Regions from separate parts of the Streptomyces speibonae genome, predicted to be linked through region 1. Evidence: riboswitches for the same ligand, from Rfam matches in the RefSeq annotation. Region 1 holds a riboswitch; each other region holds the start of a gene.
What was found. A riboswitch is a leader RNA that binds a small molecule or an ion and turns the genes downstream of it on or off. The one in region 1 is predicted to bind cyclic di-AMP.
Positions count from the first base shown of each region.

Region 2: it holds a riboswitch for cyclic di-AMP, as region 1 does, so the genes downstream of both, AC5L3C_RS09170 (M23 family metallopeptidase) here and AC5L3C_RS15350 (transglycosylase SLT domain-containing protein) in region 1, are expected to answer to the same signal.
Region 3: it holds a riboswitch for cyclic di-AMP, as region 1 does, so the genes downstream of both, AC5L3C_RS22445 (LysM peptidoglycan-binding domain-containing protein) here and AC5L3C_RS15350 (transglycosylase SLT domain-containing protein) in region 1, are expected to answer to the same signal.
Region 4: it holds a riboswitch for cyclic di-AMP, as region 1 does, so the genes downstream of both, AC5L3C_RS03385 (M23 family metallopeptidase) here and AC5L3C_RS15350 (transglycosylase SLT domain-containing protein) in region 1, are expected to answer to the same signal.

Region 1 covers NZ_OZ480260.1:3,425,444-3,430,291, forward strand. The annotation lists gene AC5L3C_RS15335 (ABC transporter ATP-binding protein) at 1-54, opposite strand, end outside; gene AC5L3C_RS15340 (LolA family protein) at 92-1,318, opposite strand; gene AC5L3C_RS15345 (polyprenyl synthetase family protein) at 1,558-2,568, opposite strand; cyclic di-AMP (ydaO/yuaA leader) riboswitch at 3,106-3,275, shown strand; gene AC5L3C_RS15350 (transglycosylase SLT domain-containing protein) at 3,279-3,794, shown strand; gene AC5L3C_RS15355 (HAD family hydrolase) at 3,758-4,630, opposite strand; gene AC5L3C_RS15360 (GNAT family N-acetyltransferase) at 4,838-4,848, shown strand, end outside.
Region 2 covers NZ_OZ480260.1:2,086,174-2,091,021, reverse strand. The annotation lists gene AC5L3C_RS09175 (M16 family metallopeptidase) at 1-1,174, shown strand, start outside; cyclic di-AMP (ydaO/yuaA leader) riboswitch at 1,376-1,541, shown strand; gene AC5L3C_RS09170 (M23 family metallopeptidase) at 1,553-2,326, shown strand; gene AC5L3C_RS09165 (GntR family transcriptional regulator) at 2,510-3,214, shown strand; gene AC5L3C_RS09160 (HPr family phosphocarrier protein) at 3,400-3,681, opposite strand; gene AC5L3C_RS09155 (GNAT family N-acetyltransferase) at 3,859-4,848, shown strand, end outside.
Region 3 covers NZ_OZ480260.1:4,949,822-4,954,669, forward strand. The annotation lists gene AC5L3C_RS22435 (cytochrome P450 family protein) at 1-736, shown strand, start outside; gene AC5L3C_RS22440 (transglycosylase family protein) at 1,004-1,876, shown strand; cyclic di-AMP (ydaO/yuaA leader) riboswitch at 2,132-2,300, shown strand; gene AC5L3C_RS22445 (LysM peptidoglycan-binding domain-containing protein) at 2,305-3,006, shown strand; gene eno (phosphopyruvate hydratase) at 3,274-4,560, shown strand; gene AC5L3C_RS22455 (FtsB family cell division protein) at 4,662-4,848, shown strand, end outside.
Region 4 covers NZ_OZ480260.1:820,012-824,859, reverse strand. The annotation lists gene AC5L3C_RS03390 (tyrosine-protein phosphatase) at 1-685, opposite strand, end outside; cyclic di-AMP (ydaO/yuaA leader) riboswitch at 1,116-1,280, shown strand; gene AC5L3C_RS03385 (M23 family metallopeptidase) at 1,283-2,218, shown strand; gene AC5L3C_RS03380 (SGNH/GDSL hydrolase family protein) at 2,434-3,219, shown strand; gene AC5L3C_RS03375 (MBL fold metallo-hydrolase) at 3,403-4,596, shown strand; gene AC5L3C_RS03370 (TauD/TfdA dioxygenase family protein) at 4,749-4,848, opposite strand, start outside.

The sequences.
Region 1 (4,848 bases):
GACTCCCTCACCCGTGTGCTCCCCGTCCGGCCCGGCGGCGGACGCCTGCGTCATCGGCTCCCTCGCTCCCTGTCCTGTCGTACGGTCGGGCCTACTTGCCCTCGCTGGCCGCCTTCACGAGCGCGTCCTTGGTGACCGTACCCACGTAGACCTTGCCGTCCTCGGTGATCAGGGCGTTGACCAGGCGGGTGCTGAACACCGTGCCGGTGCCGAAGTCGCCCTTGACCTTGTCGCCGAGCGAGTCGAGGAAGCCGGCGACGTCGCCGCCCGCCTCATCGGTGGGCAGGCCGCCCTCGCCGCCGGTGTCGAAGGTGGCGATGGAGTTCCAGCCCTCGCCGAGCACCGACGGCCCGTCGGCGCCCTTGGCCAGGTCCTCCTCCGACTTCGGGGCGTTCCCGCGCTTCTCGGAGTGCTCCCGGCCGCCCTCCGCCTCGTCGGCCTCGGTCACCTCGGCGCCCTTGGGCGGGGTGAACTCGAAGGTCGAGGCGGCCGGCCGGTCGAAGCTCACCTTGGTGAAGCCGACGTCCACGACGGCCGCGCCGCCGCTCGCCGGGGTGAGCGTGAACTTCAGCGGCATGCCGGTCTCGTGGTCGACCGCGATGCTGATCGCGCCGACCGTGGTGCCGGACTGCTTGGGCTCGACGACCAGCCGGTAGGCGTCCCGGCCGGCCACCTGGGCGGTGCCGTCGACGGTCACGGACGTGGTGTCGTCGACCGACTTCAGCGCCTCCTCGGCCCAGTCCTTCGGGGTGGCCGGGGGCTGCTGCTCCCGCTCCTCGCCGGACTCCTCGACGGTGCCGTGATAGACCTCGTTGGACTCGCTGTCGTAGCCCCAGACGTCCGTGCCGTTGCGGATCAGGCTGTACTCGGCGGCGTCCTCCAGGAGCGAGACCTTCTGCCGTTCGGGGCCGTCGGCGGCGACCCGCAGCGTGTGCGTGCCGGACGCCAGTTCGGTCAGCCTGGCGGACGGGTCGGCCGAGGAGCCGCCCTCCTCGCCCTGGCCCGCCGCTTGGGACAGGAAGCCGCTCTCGAGGCCGCCGAGGTCCGGCAGCCCGAGGTCCGTGGTGATCTTCACGGTGCCGGACAGCTGCTCGACGTCCGACTCCGCGATCTTCTCGATGAGCTCCGCGGCGGTGATCTCCGGCAGGTCGGGGTCGCCGGAGCTGGCGATCGCGGGGACGAGCCCGATGGTGGCGGCCGCCACGCCCATGACCGTGACCGGGACGACGTAGCGCGCGGCCCTGCGCCGCATCGTGCGCCGCTCGTCGGCCTCCGCCTCCCCCGCGGCCGTCGTGTTCTCGGAATCGTACGGTGCCATGAGTGCCCTCCGTGGTCGGCGGCGGCTTCCGTCTCGTGTCCTCACACCAGTCTCGCCCTGAGCCGCCATTCTCACCCGAACCGGTGAGAAGTGGTGTTGTCCGTCGTGGTCCATCTGACCAAATCCGGCGGCCGGAAGCGTCAGCCCGCGGGCGCAACCGCGTGTACTGCTCGGGTATGACACGGGGGCGGTTTTCCGCCCCGACCAGTAGGGGTCGGGCGGGAGTTCGGGCCGGTGGCTCAGCCGGCGCGGTGCACCACCGCGTCGCACAGCTGAACGAGGGCCCGCTTGGCCTCGCAGTCACGCAGCGGGGCCAGCGCGGAGCGCGCCTCCTCGGCGTAGCGCACGGTGTCCCGGCGGGCCTGCTCGAGCGCGGGGTGCGCGCGCAGCAGCCGCAGCGCCTCGGCGTGCCGGGCGTCGTCGGTGAGGTCGGAGTCCAGCAGCTCGCACAGGGCGATGTCCTCGGCGAGGCCCAGCCGGGCCGCCCGCTCGCGCAGCCGCAGCACGGGCAGCGTGGCGATGCCCTCGCGCAGGTCGGTGCCGGGGGTCTTGCCGGACTCGCTGGAGTCGGAGGCGATGTCCAGGACGTCGTCGGCGAGCTGGAAGGCGACGCCGAGCCGCTCGCCGTACTGGGTGAGCACGTCCACGACCGTCTCGTCGGCGCCGGACATCATCGCGCCGAAGCGGCAGGAGACGGCGACCAGGGATCCGGTCTTGCCGCCGAGCACGTCCAGGTAGTGGTCGACCGGGTCGCGGCCGTCCTGCGGTCCCGCGGTCTCCAGGATCTGTCCGGTGACCAGCCGTTCGAACGCCTCGGCCTGCACCCGCACCGCCTCCGGTCCGAGGTCGGCCAGGATGTGCGAGGCCCGGGCGAAGAGGAAGTCGCCGGTGAGGACCGCGACGGAGTTGCCCCAGCGGGCGTTCGCGCTGTCGACTCCGCGGCGGACCTCGGCCTCGTCCATCACGTCGTCGTGGTAGAGCGTGGCCAGGTGGGTGAGCTCCACGACCACGGCGGACGGCACGATGCCGGGCGCGTACGGATCGCCGAACTGGGCGGCGAGCATCACCAGCAGCGGACGGAACCGCTTGCCGCCGGCCCGCACCAGGTGCTGGGCGGCGCCGGTGATGAAGGGGACCTCACTCTTGGTGGCCTCGATCAGCCCTTCCTCGACAGCCGCCATCCCGGCCTGGACATCGGCTTCCAGAGCCTGGTCCCGCACGCTCAGCCCGAACGGCCCGACGACGGTCACGAGGGGTCTCCTGTCTGCTGGTGTCCACTGGCGGTTACACGGAATGTCGATAGGTCGCTGCCATCACTCGAGTCAGCGTATCCGGTCATGTTTCGATCACCGCCGCCACCCGGGGTTACGAGGAGTGCGGTACCGGATCGGGAGCCGAGTGCTTCCGATCGGCTGACAGCGACGGACCACGCAACGGACAATTCCCTCCTTCCCGGACATAACGCCTCACTGTCCATCCTGCCCGGCCGGTCGACCGATTTGTCGCAATTGGCAAGTGGATTCCCCTTGGCGGTAAATGCTCCCGGTGCTTGCGATCAGTGACGTCGGTCACGCGTACCCCGTCGCGCCCACCCCCGCACCCGAGCGCCGTTTCCCCTTCCCGCGCAACCGAGTTGGCCCTTGGCATCCGCAAAGGATCAAGCACCCCAAATCGCCCCATCCAAGATCAAAGGGACGATTGCGTGATCCCCGTACTTGTTCCCGACATCTGCTCTCGCATACGTTCCGGGCCTGCCGGGCGGACGCCGAATCCTGCCACCGCCCGCATCACACCCACCGACGAACTCACGCACGGCAGGAGCGGGGGACCCAGGTAAGCCGCCGGGCCGGCCACGCGCCGGAACGGCTAGGGGTGAAGCCATGCCTCCAGGGGCACGGCCGGGCACTCTCCCGCCCGAACCCGACAGCTCACCTCGCAGGCGTAGGAGAGGAACCCAGTCATGCCCGTTTCCGGTCAGCTCCGTCGCTTCCGCAACCGTCGCCTCGCCCGCTCCCTCGCCAACCGTCGCCTCGCCCGCTCCCTCGCCGTCGCCGGCACCGGCGTCGCCGTGGTCGCCCTCCCGCTGTTCGGCGCCACCACCGCCTCCGCGGCGCCCACGACGGCCGCCACGGCCACCGCCGCCACGACCGCGTACCCGGACAACCTCGACGGCTGGATCCGCGAGTCGCTGGACATCATGGCGCAGCACGGCATCCCTGGCTCCTACGACGCCATCCACCGCAACATCATGCGCGAGTCCTCCGGCAACCCGGCCGCCATCAACCTCTGGGACTCCAACGCCGCCAAGGGCACCCCGTCGAAGGGCCTGCTCCAGGTCATCGACCCGACCTTCCAGGCGTACCACGTGCCGGGCACCGCCTTCGACCCGTACGACCCGGTCGCGAACATCACCGCGGCCTGCAACTACGCCGCCGACCGCTACGGCTCGATCGACAACGTCTTCGGCGCGTACTGAGCCGACCGCTGACGGCCGAGCACGGCCGGCCCACCGAACAGTCGCTCGAGGACGACGGCCACGCCGTCGTCCTCGTTCGACATGGTGACCTCGTCGGCCACCGCCTTCAGCTCCGGGTGCGCGTTGGCCATGGCGACGCCGTGCGCCGCCCAGTCGAACATGGGGATGTCGTTGGGCATGTCCCCGAAGGCGACCGTCCGCTCCGGGCTCAGCCCCAGGTGCTCGGCCGCCAGCGCGAGCCCGCTCGCCTTGGTCACACCGCACGGCTGGAGCTCCACGGTGCCCGGCCCCGACATGGTGACCGTCGCCAGCGAACCGACCACCGCCCGCGCCGCCGCCGCCAACGCGTCGTCGGTGAACCGGGGGTGGCGCAGCAGCACCTTGCTGATCGGCCGCTCCCACAGATCGCGCCGCCGCTCGACCCGCACCGCGGGCAGCGTCGGGTGCGGCATCAGATAGCCCGGCTCGATCAGCGTCAGCCCGTCGACCCCGTCCTGGTCGACCGCGGCGTACACCTCCCCCACCTCGGCCTCGATCTTGCCGAGGGCGGTCTCCGCCAGTTCCCGGTCCAGCGTGACGGACCACAGCAGCCGGTCCGCGCCGGCGTCGTACACCTGCGCACCCTGGCCGCACACCGCGAGCCCCGTGGAGCCGAGATCGTCCAGGAGCGGCCGCACCCGGGGGGCGGGACGCCCCGTGACGACGAGGTGCCGGGCACCGGCCCGCTCCACCCGCGCGAGGGCGGCGAGAGAGCGGTCGGACAGGGTGTCGTCGCCGCGCAGCAGCGTCCCGTCCAGGTCGGTGGCGATGAGCGAGAAAGCGGTGGGTGCGGCCATGATCAGAGAATACGGACAACGCAACCGTCCGATTCACCGTGCCCGTATCCGCTCGTTTTCGGTGCGGTTCGCCTTCCGTCATCTCCGGGTACGGACCGGTTGAGGACTCTTTCACCGTTTGGCAAGAACATCGTCCGCTATCTACCGCCCCGATGGGACCGGCGGTACCGTCCAAAGAGTCCAGGGGGGACTTGATCGGGGGGTCAGGTGAGCAGTGG
Region 2 (4,848 bases), 1.3 Mb from region 1:
GGCGCGCGCCTTTTCCGAGGGCACCGACAAGCACTCCGCAGAGGAGTTCGCCGCCGAACTGGAGCGCTGCGGCGCCACCCTGGACGCGCACGCCGACCACCCCGGCGTCCGCCTCAGCCTGGAGGTCCCCGCCTCGCGGCTGCCAAAGGGGCTCGGGCTGCTCGCCGACGCCCTCAGGGCGCCCGCGTTCGCCGACAGCGAGGTCGAGCGGCTCGTCCGCAACCGCCTCGACGAGATCCCGCACGAGCTGGCGAACCCCTCCCGCCGCGCGGCGAAGGAACTGTCCAAGGAGCTCTTCCCGGCGAGTTCGCGCATGTCGCGCCCGCGCCAGGGCACCGAGGAGACGGTCGCCGGCATCGACTCCGCGGCCGTGCGCGCCTTCTACGAGAGCCACGTCCGCCCCGCCACGGCCACCGTCGTGGTCGTCGGCGACCTCGCCGGCGTCGACCTGGACGCGCTGCTCGGCGACACGATCGGCGCCTGGACCGGCTCCCCGGGCCGGCCGCGGCCCGTTCCGCCGGTGGTCGCCGACGACCGCGGCCGGGTCGTGATCGTGGACCGTCCCGGCGCCGTCCAGACACAGCTGCTGATCGGCCGGATCGGCCCCGACCGCCACGACCGCGTGTGGCCCGCCCAGGTGCTGGGCACGTACTGCCTCGGCGGCACCCTCACCTCCCGCCTGGACCGCGTGCTGCGCGAGGAGAAGGGCTACACCTACGGCGTGCGGGCGTTCGGACAGGTCCTCAGGTCCGCCCCCGACGGCACGGGCGCGGCGATGCTGGCCATCAGCGGCTCCGTCGACACGCCGAACACCGGTCCCGCCCTGGACGACCTGTGGAAGGTGCTGCGCACGCTTGCCGCGGACGGGCTCACCGACGCCGAACGCGACGTCGCCGTACAGAACCTGGTGGGGGTGGCGCCGCTCAAGTACGAGACCGCCGCGGCCGTCGCCGGCACCCTGGCCGACCAGGTCGAGCAGCACCTGCCGGACCACTACCAGGCCGACCTGTACCGGCAGTTGGCCGCGACGGGCACCGTGGAGGCCACCGCGGCGGTCGTCAGCGCCTTCCCGGTGGACCGCCTGGTGACCGTCCTGGTCGGTGACGCGGCGCAGATCAAGGCGCCGGTCGAGGCCCTGGGGATCGGTGAAGTCACCGTCGTGACCGCCGAGTAGGCGGCCGCCGGCCGGCACGCGCGCGTGGGCCCTGGTGACGCGAACGTCACCAGGGCCCTCTTATGCCCGAATTGAGGTGGAGGTTGCCTGTCTGCCCTGTGGGATGCGCTACAAAAACCCGGATTCGTTTGGGCGTTGGGAGATGTCCCGCATAGCTTCGTGCGGGCTGTTCGTCGGGCAGTGCGCCGCATCCGCGGCAGCGGACAGCCATCGCCGAGTCCCCGTACGGCGCGAGCCAGGGGAGCCGGGGACCCACACGCAGTCCCTGGGGTGAATCGGGCGCCCGCGCGTACCGCGAGGGGGTCCGTAGGAGACCTTCCTGCTCCGAACCCGTCAGCTAACCCGGTAGGCGAGAGGGAAGGAAAGGACCAGCTGTACATGGCGTTCACCCGCGCCCCGGGGAAGCATCGTCGTCCCAGCCGGACGCAGCGCGGCACCGTCCGCGTGGCGGGCGTCGCGGCCCTCGCCGGCGGTGGAGTCGTCGGCTCCCTCGCGGCCCCCGCGCTCGCCGCCGAACCCGCCGCGGCGCAGACCGGCCTCACTCCCGTCGTCACCCTGGGCGACGCGGTCGCCGACCGGATCGACGCCCAGGCCGCCGCCCAGCACGAGGCCGCGCGTGAGGCGGCCGAGACCGCCGCGCGCAAGGCCGCCGAGCAGGCGGCCCGCGAGAAGGCGGCCGAGGAGGCCGAGGAGGCCCGCGCGGAGAAGGAGCGCGCCGCGCGTGAGGCGGAGCGCAAGCGCCTCAACACCTTCGTCTCCCCGATCCCCGGCTCCTACGTCTCGACCGCCTACGGGAGCGGTGGCGCCGTCTGGTCGTCCGGCACCCACACCGGCATCGACTTCCACGCCGCGAGCGGCACGCCCGTCCAGTCGGTGGGCGTCGGCACCGTCGTCGAGGCCGGCTGGGGCGGCGCGTACGGCAACCAGGTCGTCATCAAGATGAACGACGGCACGTACACGCAGTACGGCCATCTGTCGTCCGTCTCCGTCTCGGTGGGGCAGCAGGTCGCCGCGGGCCAGCAGATCGGCCTCTCGGGCGCCACCGGCAACGTCACGGGCGCGCATCTGCACTTCGAGGCCCGTACCACCGCCGAGTACGGCTCCGACCTCGATCCCGTCGCCTACCTCCGCGGGCACGGCGTGAACCTCTGAGACACGCCCGCCCTGAGAAGCCCCGGCTCCCCGGCCGGGGCTTTCGGCGTTTCGGGGGCGCCTGCTGTCCAAAAAATATGTGTGGATTCCCGGCTGCCGTCGGAAATTCCGGCCGGTTGCAATAGAGTCACGGAACGGACGTCATTCGTCGGCGTTTCACGGGGATTAAGCCGGAGGTCGGTCATGCGTATTCCCGCGCACTCGGTGTGCACGGCGATCCGGGACGACATCGTCGCGGGTGTCCATGAGCGTGGCAGCCGGCTCACCGAGGAACTCCTCGCCCGCCGCTACGGCGTCTCCCGCGTCCCCGTCCGCGAGGCGCTGCGCACCCTGGAGGCCGAGGGCTTCGTGGTCACCCGTCGGCACGCGGGCGCGTGTGTCGCCGAACCGACCGAGCAGGAGGCCGCCGATCTGCTGGAGATGCGCACCCTGCTCGAGCCGCTCGGCGCCGCCCGCGCGGCCCAGCGCCGCACCGAGGCACATCTCAAGGTGCTGCGCGGACTGGTCCGGCTCGGGCAGGAACGGGCCCGTCAGGGCAACAGCGACGACCTGCGGTCCCTGAGCGGCTGGTTCCACGAGACGCTCGCCCAGGCCTCCGGGAGCGCGGCGCTGACGTCGATGCTGACCCAGCTGCGGCACAAGATCACCTGGATGTACACCACCGACGGTCCGGCCGACCCGGTCGAGTACTGGGCGGAGCACGGCGCGATCGTGGACGCCGTGGCGCGGGGCGACGGCGACCGCGCGCGGGCCGTCACGGCGCTGCACACCGAGCGCGCGAGCGCGGGGCACCGCCTGCGGTTCGGCTCCGGCGCCGACCGGGCCGGCCGCACGGAGCGTGTGAGGACCTCGCAACATCCCGTAAACATGCCGAGTCTTCGCCCTTAACACGGGTGCCGTATACAAAGAGGGCGCAATTCTCGGGGGGTTGTTTCTGCTGCCCGTAAAAAGGGGGAACGGGAATGCGGAAAGGCCCGCCCGGTGCATCCCGGGCGGGCCTTTCCGTAAAGCGCGTAATGCGCCGTGCGGCCGCGCGGAGCGGGGCCCGCGCTGCCTGTGCCATTCAGCGCGATTCAGACGGTCTCCGGAAGCTCCTCGAGCCCCTCGGAGACCAGCTTCGCCAGACGGTCCAGGGCGGCGTCCGCCCCTTCCGCGTCCGACGCGAGGACGATCTCCTCGCCGCCCTGGGCGCCCAGGCCGAGCACGGCGAGCATGGAGGCCGCGTTGACGGGGGTGCCCCCGGCCTTGGCGATGGTCACCGGGACGCCTGCGGCCGTGGCGGCTCGGACGAAGATGGAGGCGGGGCGGGCGTGGAGACCCTCGGCCCAGCCGACGTTGACGCGGCGCTCAGCCATGTGTTGCTGCCCTTCGGTGTTCAGGGTTGTCTAGACCAGTTTCCCACATCGTGAAGCATGCCCGGAGCGGCACCCGTGCCCGCTCCCGGTGACAGCCGGACCGCGGCCTCGGTCCGGCTGTCGTCCACCACAGAGTGCCTCGCGCCGTTGTCGTACGCGAGCCGTACTCTGGGGCCCATGCAGACCTCGTCGGACCGGCACGAGTATCCCGCCCACTGGGAGGCCGACGTGGTGCTGCGCGACGGCGGCACCGCGCGCATCCGCCCCATCACCGTCGACGACGCCGAGCGCCTGGTCAGCTTCTACGAGCAGGTCTCGGACGAGTCGAAGTACTACCGCTTCTTCGCGCCCTACCCGCGCCTGTCCGCCAAGGACGTCCACCGCTTCACACACCACGACTTCGTGGACCGGGTGGGACTCGCGGCCACCATCGGCGGCGAGTTCATCGCCACCGTACGCTACGACCGCATCGGCACCGACGGAGCGCCCGCGTCCGGCCCGGCCGACGAGGCGGAGGTCGCCTTCCTGGTGCAGGACGCCCACCAGGGACGGGGCGTCGCCTCCGCGCTGCTCGAACACATCGGGGCCGTCGCGCGGGAGCGCGGGATCCGCCGGTTCGCGGCGGAGGTGCTGCCCGCCAACACCAAGATGATCAAGGTGTTCACCGACGCCGGGTACACCCAGAAGCGCAGCTTCGAGGACGGCGTCGTCCGCCTGGAGCTCGACCTCGAGCCCACGGACCGGTCCATGGCCGTGCAGTACGCGCGCGAGCAGCGCGCGGAGGCGCGTTCCGTGCAGCGGCTGCTCGCGCCCGGCTCGGTGGCCGTCGTCGGCGCCGGACGCACCCCCGGCGGGGTGGGACGCAGCGTCCTCGACAACATCCGCGACGCCGGGTACACCGGCCGGCTCCACGCGGTGAACAAGGCGTTCGCACCGGACATGAAGGAACTGGACGGGGTGGCCGCGTACCGCTCCGTCCGCGAGATCGACGGACCCGTCGACCTCGCGGTCGTCGCGGTGCCCGCCGAGCACGTCCCCGAGGTCGTCACCGAGTGCGGTGAGCACGGAGTGCAAGGGCTCGTCGTCGTCTCGGCCGGCTACGCCGAGTCCGGCCCCGACGGCCGCGAACGCCAGCGTGCCCTCGTCCGGCAGGCTCGTTCGTACGGC
Region 3 (4,848 bases), 1.5 Mb from region 1:
GATCCGTCACGGCGGCGGCCCGCGCGGCGGGGTCGCCCGGTCGGTGAAGAAGATGCGCGGCTATCTCGCCGAGCTGATCCACCGTAAGCGCGAGGCCCTGCCCGCCGAGCCCGCCCCCGCCGAGGACCTCATCTCCGGTCTGATCCGCGCCTCCGACCACGGTGAGCACCTCACCGAGAACGAGGCCGCCGCCATGGCGTTCATCCTGCTGTTCGCGGGCTTCGAGACCACCGTGAACCTGATCGGCAACGGCACCTACGCCCTGCTCACCCACCCCGGCGAGCGCGAGCGCCTGCAGCGGGCGCTCGCCGCAGGGGACCGCGGGCTGCTGGAGACCGGCGTCGAGGAACTCCTGCGCTACGACGGCCCGGTGGAACTGGCCACCTGGCGGTTCGCCACCGAGCCGGTCACCATCGGCGGGCAGCGCATCGCCGCGGGCGACCCGGTGCTCGTCGTGCTCGCCGCCGCGGACCGGGATCCGGAGCGGTTCGCCGACCCGGATGTGCTCGATCTGGGCCGGCGCGACAACCAGCATCTGGGATACGGCCACGGAATTCACTACTGTCTGGGTGCCCCGCTGGCCCGTCTGGAGGGGCAGACCGCGCTCGCCACGCTGTTGACCCGGCTGCCCGATCTGCGGCTCGCGGGGGCACCGGAGGAACTCCGGTGGCGCGGCGGGCTCATCATGCGCGGTCTGCGCACGCTTCCGGTGGAGTTCACTCCCCCGCAAAAGTGACAGACCGGGCTCCGGCCCACTGCCCCGAGGCGGGCCGGCGTAAACATGACAGACCCTCAAGTCTGTGATCTTCACGTGATCTGCGCGGCATTAACTTGTGACAAGTGATCGTCTGCGGATACTTTCACCTCTCAAGTGCGGCACTCCGTCACGGGCTTCCATCGCCGCGCCGGTCTTTGTCGTCGTGTGAAAGGTCTCCGCATGCTCTCCGGGAACGGTCGACACCGTCGCCCCCGCCAGGCGCCGGCTCTCCTCGTCACAGCCGGAGTGACCGGCTCCGCCATCGCGATCCCGCTCCTCGGGGCCGGCAGCGCCAGCGCGGCCGACGGTTCCACCTGGGACCGCGTCGCCGAGTGCGAGAGCGGTGGCAAGTGGAGCCAGAACTCCGGCAACGGTTACTACGGCGGCCTGCAGCTGACCCAGGAGGACTGGGAGAAGTACGGCGGCCTCGACTACGCGCCCAGCGCCGACCAGGCCAGCCGCGGCCAGCAGATAGCCGTGGCCGAGGCGATCCTCGCCGACCAGGGCGTCGGGGCCTGGCGCACCTGCGGCCTGCTCTCCGGTCTGAACCAGGACTCTCCCGCGGCCGACGTCGACACCGGCACGTCCGGCTCGTCGAACTCGTCCGGATCGTCGGGAACGGGCCGTACGTCCTCCTCGCCCTCCTACACGCCCTCCGACGATTCGTACGGCACGGACAGGGGCAAGGAGACCCCGGAGGGTTCGGGTGACGAATCGGGTGAACCCGGCAAGTCGACCCCGTCGAGCAGTCCGTCGAGCAGTGACGAGGACGGCGACAAGAGCCCGGGCGGCAGCGCCTCCCCCTCCGCCTCGGCCACGTCCGACGGCGACAAGGCGGACAAGGCGGAGCAGAGCGACCGTTCTTCGGCGGACAGCGACGAGGGCGCCGGCCGCCACCGCGGCGCGAGCGCCGACGAGGGCGAGGGCGAGGAGGGCGAGTCCGAGTCGTCCGGCCGGCACGCACGCGGACTCGACGCCTGGGGCAGTGCGGGGACCGGCTCCTCGGCAGCGGACACCGGTGACAGCGCGGCGTCCCTCACCGACTCCCTTGCGGCCGACGACGGATGGCGCGCGCTGCACACCGTGAACGCTCAGCTCATCGGCATCGACCTGGGCTAGATCCAGCCGGTCAGGAGTGTGGCGGCACGGTCGAACCGGGCGAAAAGCGGCATCCGAAATCGCCCGGCCGGAAGGTCAGTTGGAGTCATGTTTCGCGCTGAATGTCCGGTTTAAAGGCTGTGAGAGATAGGTCTCAGAAGCCGTGATCGTCTTTGATATTCCGCGAAATCCGTGACTACGGTCGTGACCGCTCGCCATCGCGGGCCCCGGTTGCCGCCACGCCGAATCCTGCCGGCGGCGACACGGGAACAGTCGTCGCGTCATGCGCCGTAGGCAGGAGCGGGGGACCCAAGGTAAGTGCCCTTTCCGGTGATTGACACCGGTTCGGGCTTGGGGTGGAGCCGCCTCCCGGGAGGGACGCGGCCGGGCAACTCAACCGGCCCGAACCCGACAGCTCACCTCGCAGGCGTCGGTGAGGGGATCCATCCATGCTGTTTTCCGGCAAGGGCAAGCACCGTCGTCCGTCCAAGGCCACCCGCGCGATCGCCGTCGCCGGCGTCGCCTCCGCCGCCGTCGCCGCCCCGCTGATGGCGGCCGGCAACGCCTCCGCCGCCACCGCGTCCGAGTGGGACGCCGTCGCCCAGTGCGAGTCCGGCGGCAACTGGTCCATCAACACCGGCAACGGTTACTACGGCGGTCTGCAGTTCTCCGCCTCCACCTGGGCCGGCTACGGCGGCACCAAGTACGCCGCCACCGCCGACCGGGCCACCAAGGCCCAGCAGATCGAGATAGCCGAGAAGGTCCTGGCGGGCCAGGGCAAGGGCGCCTGGCCGGTCTGCGGCAAGAACCTGTCCAACGCCGCCTACACCGGCTCCTCCGCCGGCGACTCGGCCGGCTCCGCGCAGAGCACCCAGCCCCGCGAGAGCGAGCAGAAGGCCTCCCGCTCCGCCGAGCGCCCGGCCGCCGAGCAGGCCCAGCCGAAGGCCGAGAAGAAGACCGTCACCACGCCCACCGGCAAGAAGGTCGAGAAGGGCGACGGCGAGTACGAGGTCGTCAAGGGCGACACTCTCAGCTCCATCGCCGCGGAGCACGACGTCGAGGGCGGCTGGACCGAGCTGTTCAAGCTGAACGACGACATCGTCCAGGATGCCGACCTGATCTACCCGGGCCAGCAGCTGCACCTGAAGTAAGGCAAGGCCGCAGGTCCCACCCCGTCCCCACGGGCTCCCCGCCCCGGTGCGTCTCCCCCCGTACGCACCGGGGCGGGGTCATGTGCGTGCGTCGCTTTCCGGTCACGGTTTCCCGGAACCACTTTGTTCCGTTCAGAAACAATCTACGCTCGGTTCTGTCCATGAGGTGGGCGGCAGCGTGGCCGAACGCCCGGAGCCGGTTAGGCTCAGTCCCGCAGGGCCCTCGTGGCCTTGCTCACCCGCGTCACATCCAAGAAGGAGATGCTCGTGCCGTCCATCGACGTCGTCGTAGCCCGGGAAATCCTGGACTCCCGAGGCAACCCCACGGTCGAGGTCGAGGTCGGCCTCGACGACGGCAGCACGGGTCGTGCCGCCGTCCCGTCCGGCGCCTCCACGGGCGCCTTCGAGGCCATCGAACTCCGTGACGGCGATGCCGGCCGTTACCTGGGCAAGGGCGTCGAGAAGGCCGTACTGGCCGTCATCGAGCAGATCGGTCCGGAGCTCGTCGGCTACGACGCCACCGAGCAGCGCCTGATCGACCAGGCGATGTTCGACCTGGACGCCACCGACAACAAGGGCTCCCTCGGCGCCAACGCCATCCTCGGCGTCTCGCTCGCCGTCGCCCACGCCGCCTCCGAGGCCAGCGACCTCCCGCTCTTCCGCTACCTGGGCGGCCCCAACGCGCACCTGCTGCCGGTGCCGATGATGAACATCCTGAACGGCGGCTCGCACGCCGACTCCAACGTGGACATCCAGGAGTTCATGATCGCCCCGATCGGTGCGGAGTCCTTCTCCGAGGCCTTGCGCTGGGGCGCCGAGGTCTACCACACGCTGAAGAAGGTCCTGAAGAGCAAGGGCCTGGCCACCGGCCTCGGCGACGAGGGCGGCTTCGCCCCCGACCTCGGCTCCAACCGCGACGCCCTCGACCTCATCCTCGAGGCGATCAAGGAGGCCGGCTACACCCCCGGCGAGCAGATCGCCCTGGCTCTGGACGTGGCCGCCTCCGAGTTCTACAAGGACGGCGTCTACACCTTCGAGGGCAAGGAGCGCTCGGCCACCGAGATGACCGAGTACTACGCGGAGCTCGTCGACGCCTACCCGCTCGTGTCCATCGAGGACCCGCTGTTCGAGGACGACTGGGAGGGCTGGAAGACCATCACCGCCAAGCTCGGCGACAAGGTCCAGCTCGTCGGCGACGACCTGTTCGTCACCAACCCCGAGCGGCTCGCGCGCGGCATCGACGAGGGCGCCGCCAACGCCCTGCTGGTCAAGGTCAACCAGATCGGCTCGCTCACCGAGACCCTGGACGCCGTCGAGCTGGCCCAGCGCAACGGCTTCAAGTGCATGATGTCCCACCGCTCCGGCGAGACCGAGGACGTCACCATCGCCGACCTGGCCGTCGCCACCAACTGCGGCCAGATCAAGACCGGCGCCCCGGCCCGCTCCGAGCGCGTCGCCAAGTACAACCAGCTGCTGCGCATCGAGGAGATCCTCGACGACGCCGCGGTCTACGCCGGCCGCAGCGCCTTCCCGCGGTTCCGCTCCGAGGGCTGAGCGCCCGTTCGCAGGCGGCGTCGTACGTACGTCCCCGTACTCGGTCCCGTACCGTGTGCGGGGACGTACGCGCGTGTGACGGTGGAACGAGAGGCGGGATCATGGCGGCGAAGGACCGGGACCGTTTCTCCACCGCGACCAGGATCCGGCTCATCGGCGAGCAGACCGCCGCCCGGGTCTACCGCTCGCAGACCCGCCGGCAGGCCCGCCGCTCCCGGCTGACCGGACGGGCGGCGCTGCTCGTGCTGGTGGTCTGCTCGCTGGTGGTGGCCCTGGCCTACCCCATGC
Region 4 (4,848 bases), 2.6 Mb from region 1:
CCGACAGGTACTCCGCCCGCGCGTCGAACAGCGGGCTGAGCAGCTCCATCACCTCGGGGGAGTAGGCCGAGTCGGAGCCGCCGCTGCGGTACACCTTGTAACGGCGGTGCTTGGCGTTGGACTTCAGGTAGTCCTCCACGATCGCCTCCCGCTCGACCCCCAGCGCGAGCAGCGTCACCGCCACCGACAGTCCCGCCCGGTCCTTGCCCGCCGCGCAGTGCATCAGTGCCGGGAAGCTGTCCTCGGCGAGTGAGCGCAGCACCTGGGCGTGCTCGGCGGTGCGCTCCTTGATGATCGTCCGGTAGGAGTGGATCATCCGGTCCGCGCCCTGGCCGTCCGCGAGGATCGAGCGCAGCTGGTCCAGGTCGCCGTCGCGGACCATCTTCCAGAACTCGGCGCCGTCGGCCGGGTCGCTGAGCGGCAGGTTCACATTGCGCACCCCCGGCAGCGCGACGTCCGGCCCTTCCAGTTTCTGGTCCGCCGCGTTGCGGAAGTCGAAGATCGTGTGCAGCCCGAGCGAGGAGAGGAAGACGGCGTCCTCCGCGGTCGCGTGGGCCAGGTGACCGCTGCGGAACAGCACTCCGTGCCGCACCCGCCGACCGTCCACGGTCGGCAGTCCGCCCACGTCGCGGAAGTTGCGCACTCCGGCCAGCTCGGGTTCGGTCGACGGGATCTGCTGCGTCACGGGGACTCCTCCCACTCGGCGCCGCCGCCGCGGCTCGTCGGCGTGCGTCACTCGACGATACGACATGCCTGCCTGGGGCAATGAGTTGTCCACACGCGGCGTCCGGCATCCGGTAATAGCAGCATTAAGGCGTTCTGTCCGATTAATTCACTTCGCCATAATGCGCCCCGAAAGAAAGGGGGATGGGAATGGGGTGCGTGAGCATCGTCATATCCGTGACGATGTGTTGTCGCCATGCTCACGTAATGACGGCGAACGACAAGGGAATTCGAAACGCAATCCACGTCGGGATCGACGCTCGGTGACGTCAATTCCTCCTGTGGATCACGGAAAAAGCACCTTCGCGGGGAACCTCCGCTTGTCCCCTCGCGTCCGGGTCGCTTACGTTCGCCACCGATCCGGACGGACGCCTAATCCTGCCGCCGCCCGGAGCCCGCACACACTGACCCGTGTACGGCAGGAGCGGGGGACCCACAGGTAAGACTGCCTGGTCCGGTCTCCGGAACAGGCTTGGGGTTAAGCCGCGTGACATCGCGGCCGGACATCTCCAGTCCGAACCCGACAGCTCACCTCGCAGGCGCCGGAGAGGAATTCGTCATGCCCGCGAAGGGTAAGCACCGCCGTACCAAGGCTCAGCGTTTCACCCGTTCCATCGCCGTCGCCGGAACCGGTGGCGCCGCACTCGCCCTGCCGCTTCTCGGCGCCACCGGCGCCCACGCGGCCACGCCGCAGGCGGCCCCCGAAAAGGCCGCCCAGTCACTTTCCGTTTCGGTCACCGGCCAGCAGGCCACCGCCGAAAAGGGCGACCAGTCCCGCACGTACACCGTGAAGGCCGGCGACTACCTCGCGAAGATCGCCGAGGCGGAGAACGTCGACGGCGGCTGGAAGCAGCTCTACGCGGACAACCGCGAGGCCGTCGGCGACGACCCGTCGCTCATCCACCCCGGCCTGAAGCTCACCCTCGACGGCGAGGCTGCCAAGGCCACGCCGAAGAAGTCCTCTTCGCCGGCGACCGCGAAGCCCGCCGCGCCGAAGGCCGAGAAGCCCGCCGCGCCCAAGGCCGAGAAGCCCGCCGAGAAGCCCGCCGAGAAGCCGGCCCAGCAGACCACCGCCAACCAGGCCGCCTCCGGTTACAGCTCCCCGGTGCCCGGCGGCGGCATCGGCACCGCCTACAAGGTGGCCGGCAGCATGTGGTCCAGCGGCTACCACACCGGTGTCGACTTCAGCGTCGGGACCGGCACCTCCCTGAAGGCGGTCGGCAACGGCACGGTCGTCTCCGCGGGCTGGGCCGGCGCGTACGGCAACCAGGTCGTCATCAAGCTGAGCGACGGCTACTACGCCCAGTACGCCCACCTGTCCTCGCTGTCGGTCTCGGCCGGCCAGACCGTGAGCGCCGGCCAGCAGGTCGGTCTCTCCGGCTCGACCGGCAACTCGACCGGCCCGCACCTGCACTTCGAGATCCGGACCAGCCCGAACTACGGCTCGGACGTGGACCCGATCTCCTACCTCCGCTCCAAGGGCGTCTCCATCTGACCCCCTGCGGCGACCTTCCTGACACGCGCGCCGAAGGCCGGACCCCGATCCCCGGGTCCGGCCTCCGGTGTATTCCCGTGTATTCCCGGCAGGGCGACACTGTGGGAGTGGCTTATCTCACCGCTCGTCAACCCTCCCCTACGGTCGCGTAGGTCACATTCGAGGGTGAATCATGAGCTGCTGTGGCAGACGATTCGAGAAGTGACAGCAGAAGAGTGATCGGGTCGTACGTGGCGCTGGGGGACAGCTTCACCGAGGGGGTCGGCGACCCCGGTCCCGACGGGGCGTTCGTCGGGTGGGCCGACCGGCTCGCCGTGCTGCTCGCAGACCGCCGGCCCGAAGGTGACTTCGAGTACACCAACCTCGCGGTGCGCGGGAAGCTGTTGGACCAGATCGTGGCGGACCAGCTCCCGAGGGCCGTGGAACTCGCCCCCGACCTGGTCTCGTTCTGTGCGGGCGGCAACGACATCCTCCGCCCGGGCACCGACCCGGACGAGGTCGCCGAACGCTTCGAGCGGGCCGTCGCCGCGCTCGCGCCCGCGGCCGGCACGGTCCTGGTGACGACCGGGTTCGACACCCGCGGCGTCCCCCTGCTCAAGCATCTGCGCGGCAAGATCGCCACCTACAACGGACATGTCCGGGCCGTCGCCGACCGCTACGGCTGCCCGGTGCTCGACCTGTGGTCCCTCAAGAGCGTCCAGGACCGCAGGGCCTGGGACGCCGACCGGCTGCACCTGTCGCCCGAGGGCCACACCCGGGTGGCGCTCCGCGCCGGACAGGCCCTCGGCCTCGAGGTCCCCGCCGACCCTGAGCAGCCCTGGCCGCCGCTGCCGGTCCGCGGCACCCTCGAGGTCCGCCGCGACGACGTCCACTGGGCCCGCGAGTACCTGGTGCCATGGATCGGCCGCCGTCTGCGCGGTGAGTCCTCCGGCGACCACGTGACCGCCAAGGGCACCCTCTCCCCGGACGACATCAAACTGCGGATCGCCTCGGTGGCGTGAACCCCCGCGCGACAGCGTGATGATCATGGAGGACTGGACACTGCGGCCGGCCACTGCGTCGGAGGATGCACGGACGTGTTCATGGTGTGCCGCCCGTCACAGTGGCCGCGTCCGCAGCTCGCGCCGCGGTGCCGCACCGTCCCCACATAATGGAACGCCTGACCCACTCCATTTGGAGGAAGCGTGGCCGGTTACCGTCTCCTTGGCCCAGGGCCGCGTGCCCTGCGGCCCGAAGCCTTCGGTGTGGACCCGAGCGGTGAGCGCATGGCCCGCATCCGCAGATCCCCGCACTTCAAGGACGGTGTGTTCCAGAACCCGGGCGGCTCCGTCACCATCGGTCCCTCGGGCTCGAAGCTGGACCTGGCCAAGCTCTTCCTCGACCGGGACAGCCGGTCCCGCCGCACCCCCACGGGCGGCATACCGGTGCACCCGACCACCCTCGCCGACATCTCCCGCCCGCCCGCCACGGGGCTGCGCCTGACCTGGATGGGCCACTCCGGAGTGCTCGCGGAGATCGACAGTCACCGGATCCTGTTCGACCCCGTGTGGGGTGAGCGCTGCTCGCCGTTCCCCTTCGCCGGACCCAAGCGGCTGCACCCCGCGCCCCTGCCGCTGGCCGCGCTCGGCCCGGTCGACGCCGTCGTGATCTCCCACGACCACTACGACCACCTGGACCTGCCCACGATCAAGGAGCTGGCCGGCACGGACACCCTGTTCGCCGTGCCCCTCGGCGTGGGCGCGCACCTGGAGCACTGGGGCGTCTCCGAGGGCCGGCTGCGGGAACTGGACTGGCACGAGACGACGAAGGTCGGCGGCCTCACCCTGACCGCCACCCCGGCCCGTCACTTCTGCGGCCGGGCGCTGCGCAACACCCAGCACACCCTCTGGGCCTCCTGGGTGGTCACCGGCGAGGAGCACCGGATCTACCACAGCGGCGACACCGGCTACTTCGAGGGCTTCCGCGACATCGGCGCCGACCACGGCCCGTTCGACGCGACGATGATCCAGGTCGGCGCGTACTCGGACTTCTGGCCGGACATCCACATGACGCCCGAGGAGGGCCTGCGTTCCCACCTGGACCTCCAGGGCGGTGCGGCGTCCGGCGTGCTGCTGCCCATCCACTGGGCCACCTTCAACCTGGCGCCGCACGCGTGGGCGGAGCCGGGGGAGTGGATGAAGGACGTGGCCGAGGAGGCCGGCCAGACACTGGCGTTCCCGCTGCCGGGCGAGCCGTTCGAACCGGCGGGGAAGGTGCCCGGGGAGGCGTGGTGGCGCGCGGTGTCCGCCCCGATCCCCCGCCCGTGGCGGCGCCCAGGAAGCAGCGAACAGCCGCCCGGAACCGACCGGAAGAACCTCGACCTCGCCGGCGGCCGCTGAACACCGGCCGGGGACCCGCGGCTCACCGCGCGGTTGCGCCTGGCCCTGTCGACACCACCTCAATCATGCCCATTCCAGGGTGGGTCGAGCGGCAGGACTGTGCTCCCCATGGGTGACGCCCGGCGCGGCACGGACCCGGACCCGGACCCGGGTCAGCGGTGCAGGGACGTGCCCTCGACGGCGATCCGGCGGCCGTGCCGGCTGAGGGGGAAGTAGTCCCACACGGCGTGGTGCTGCACACTGCGGTTGTCC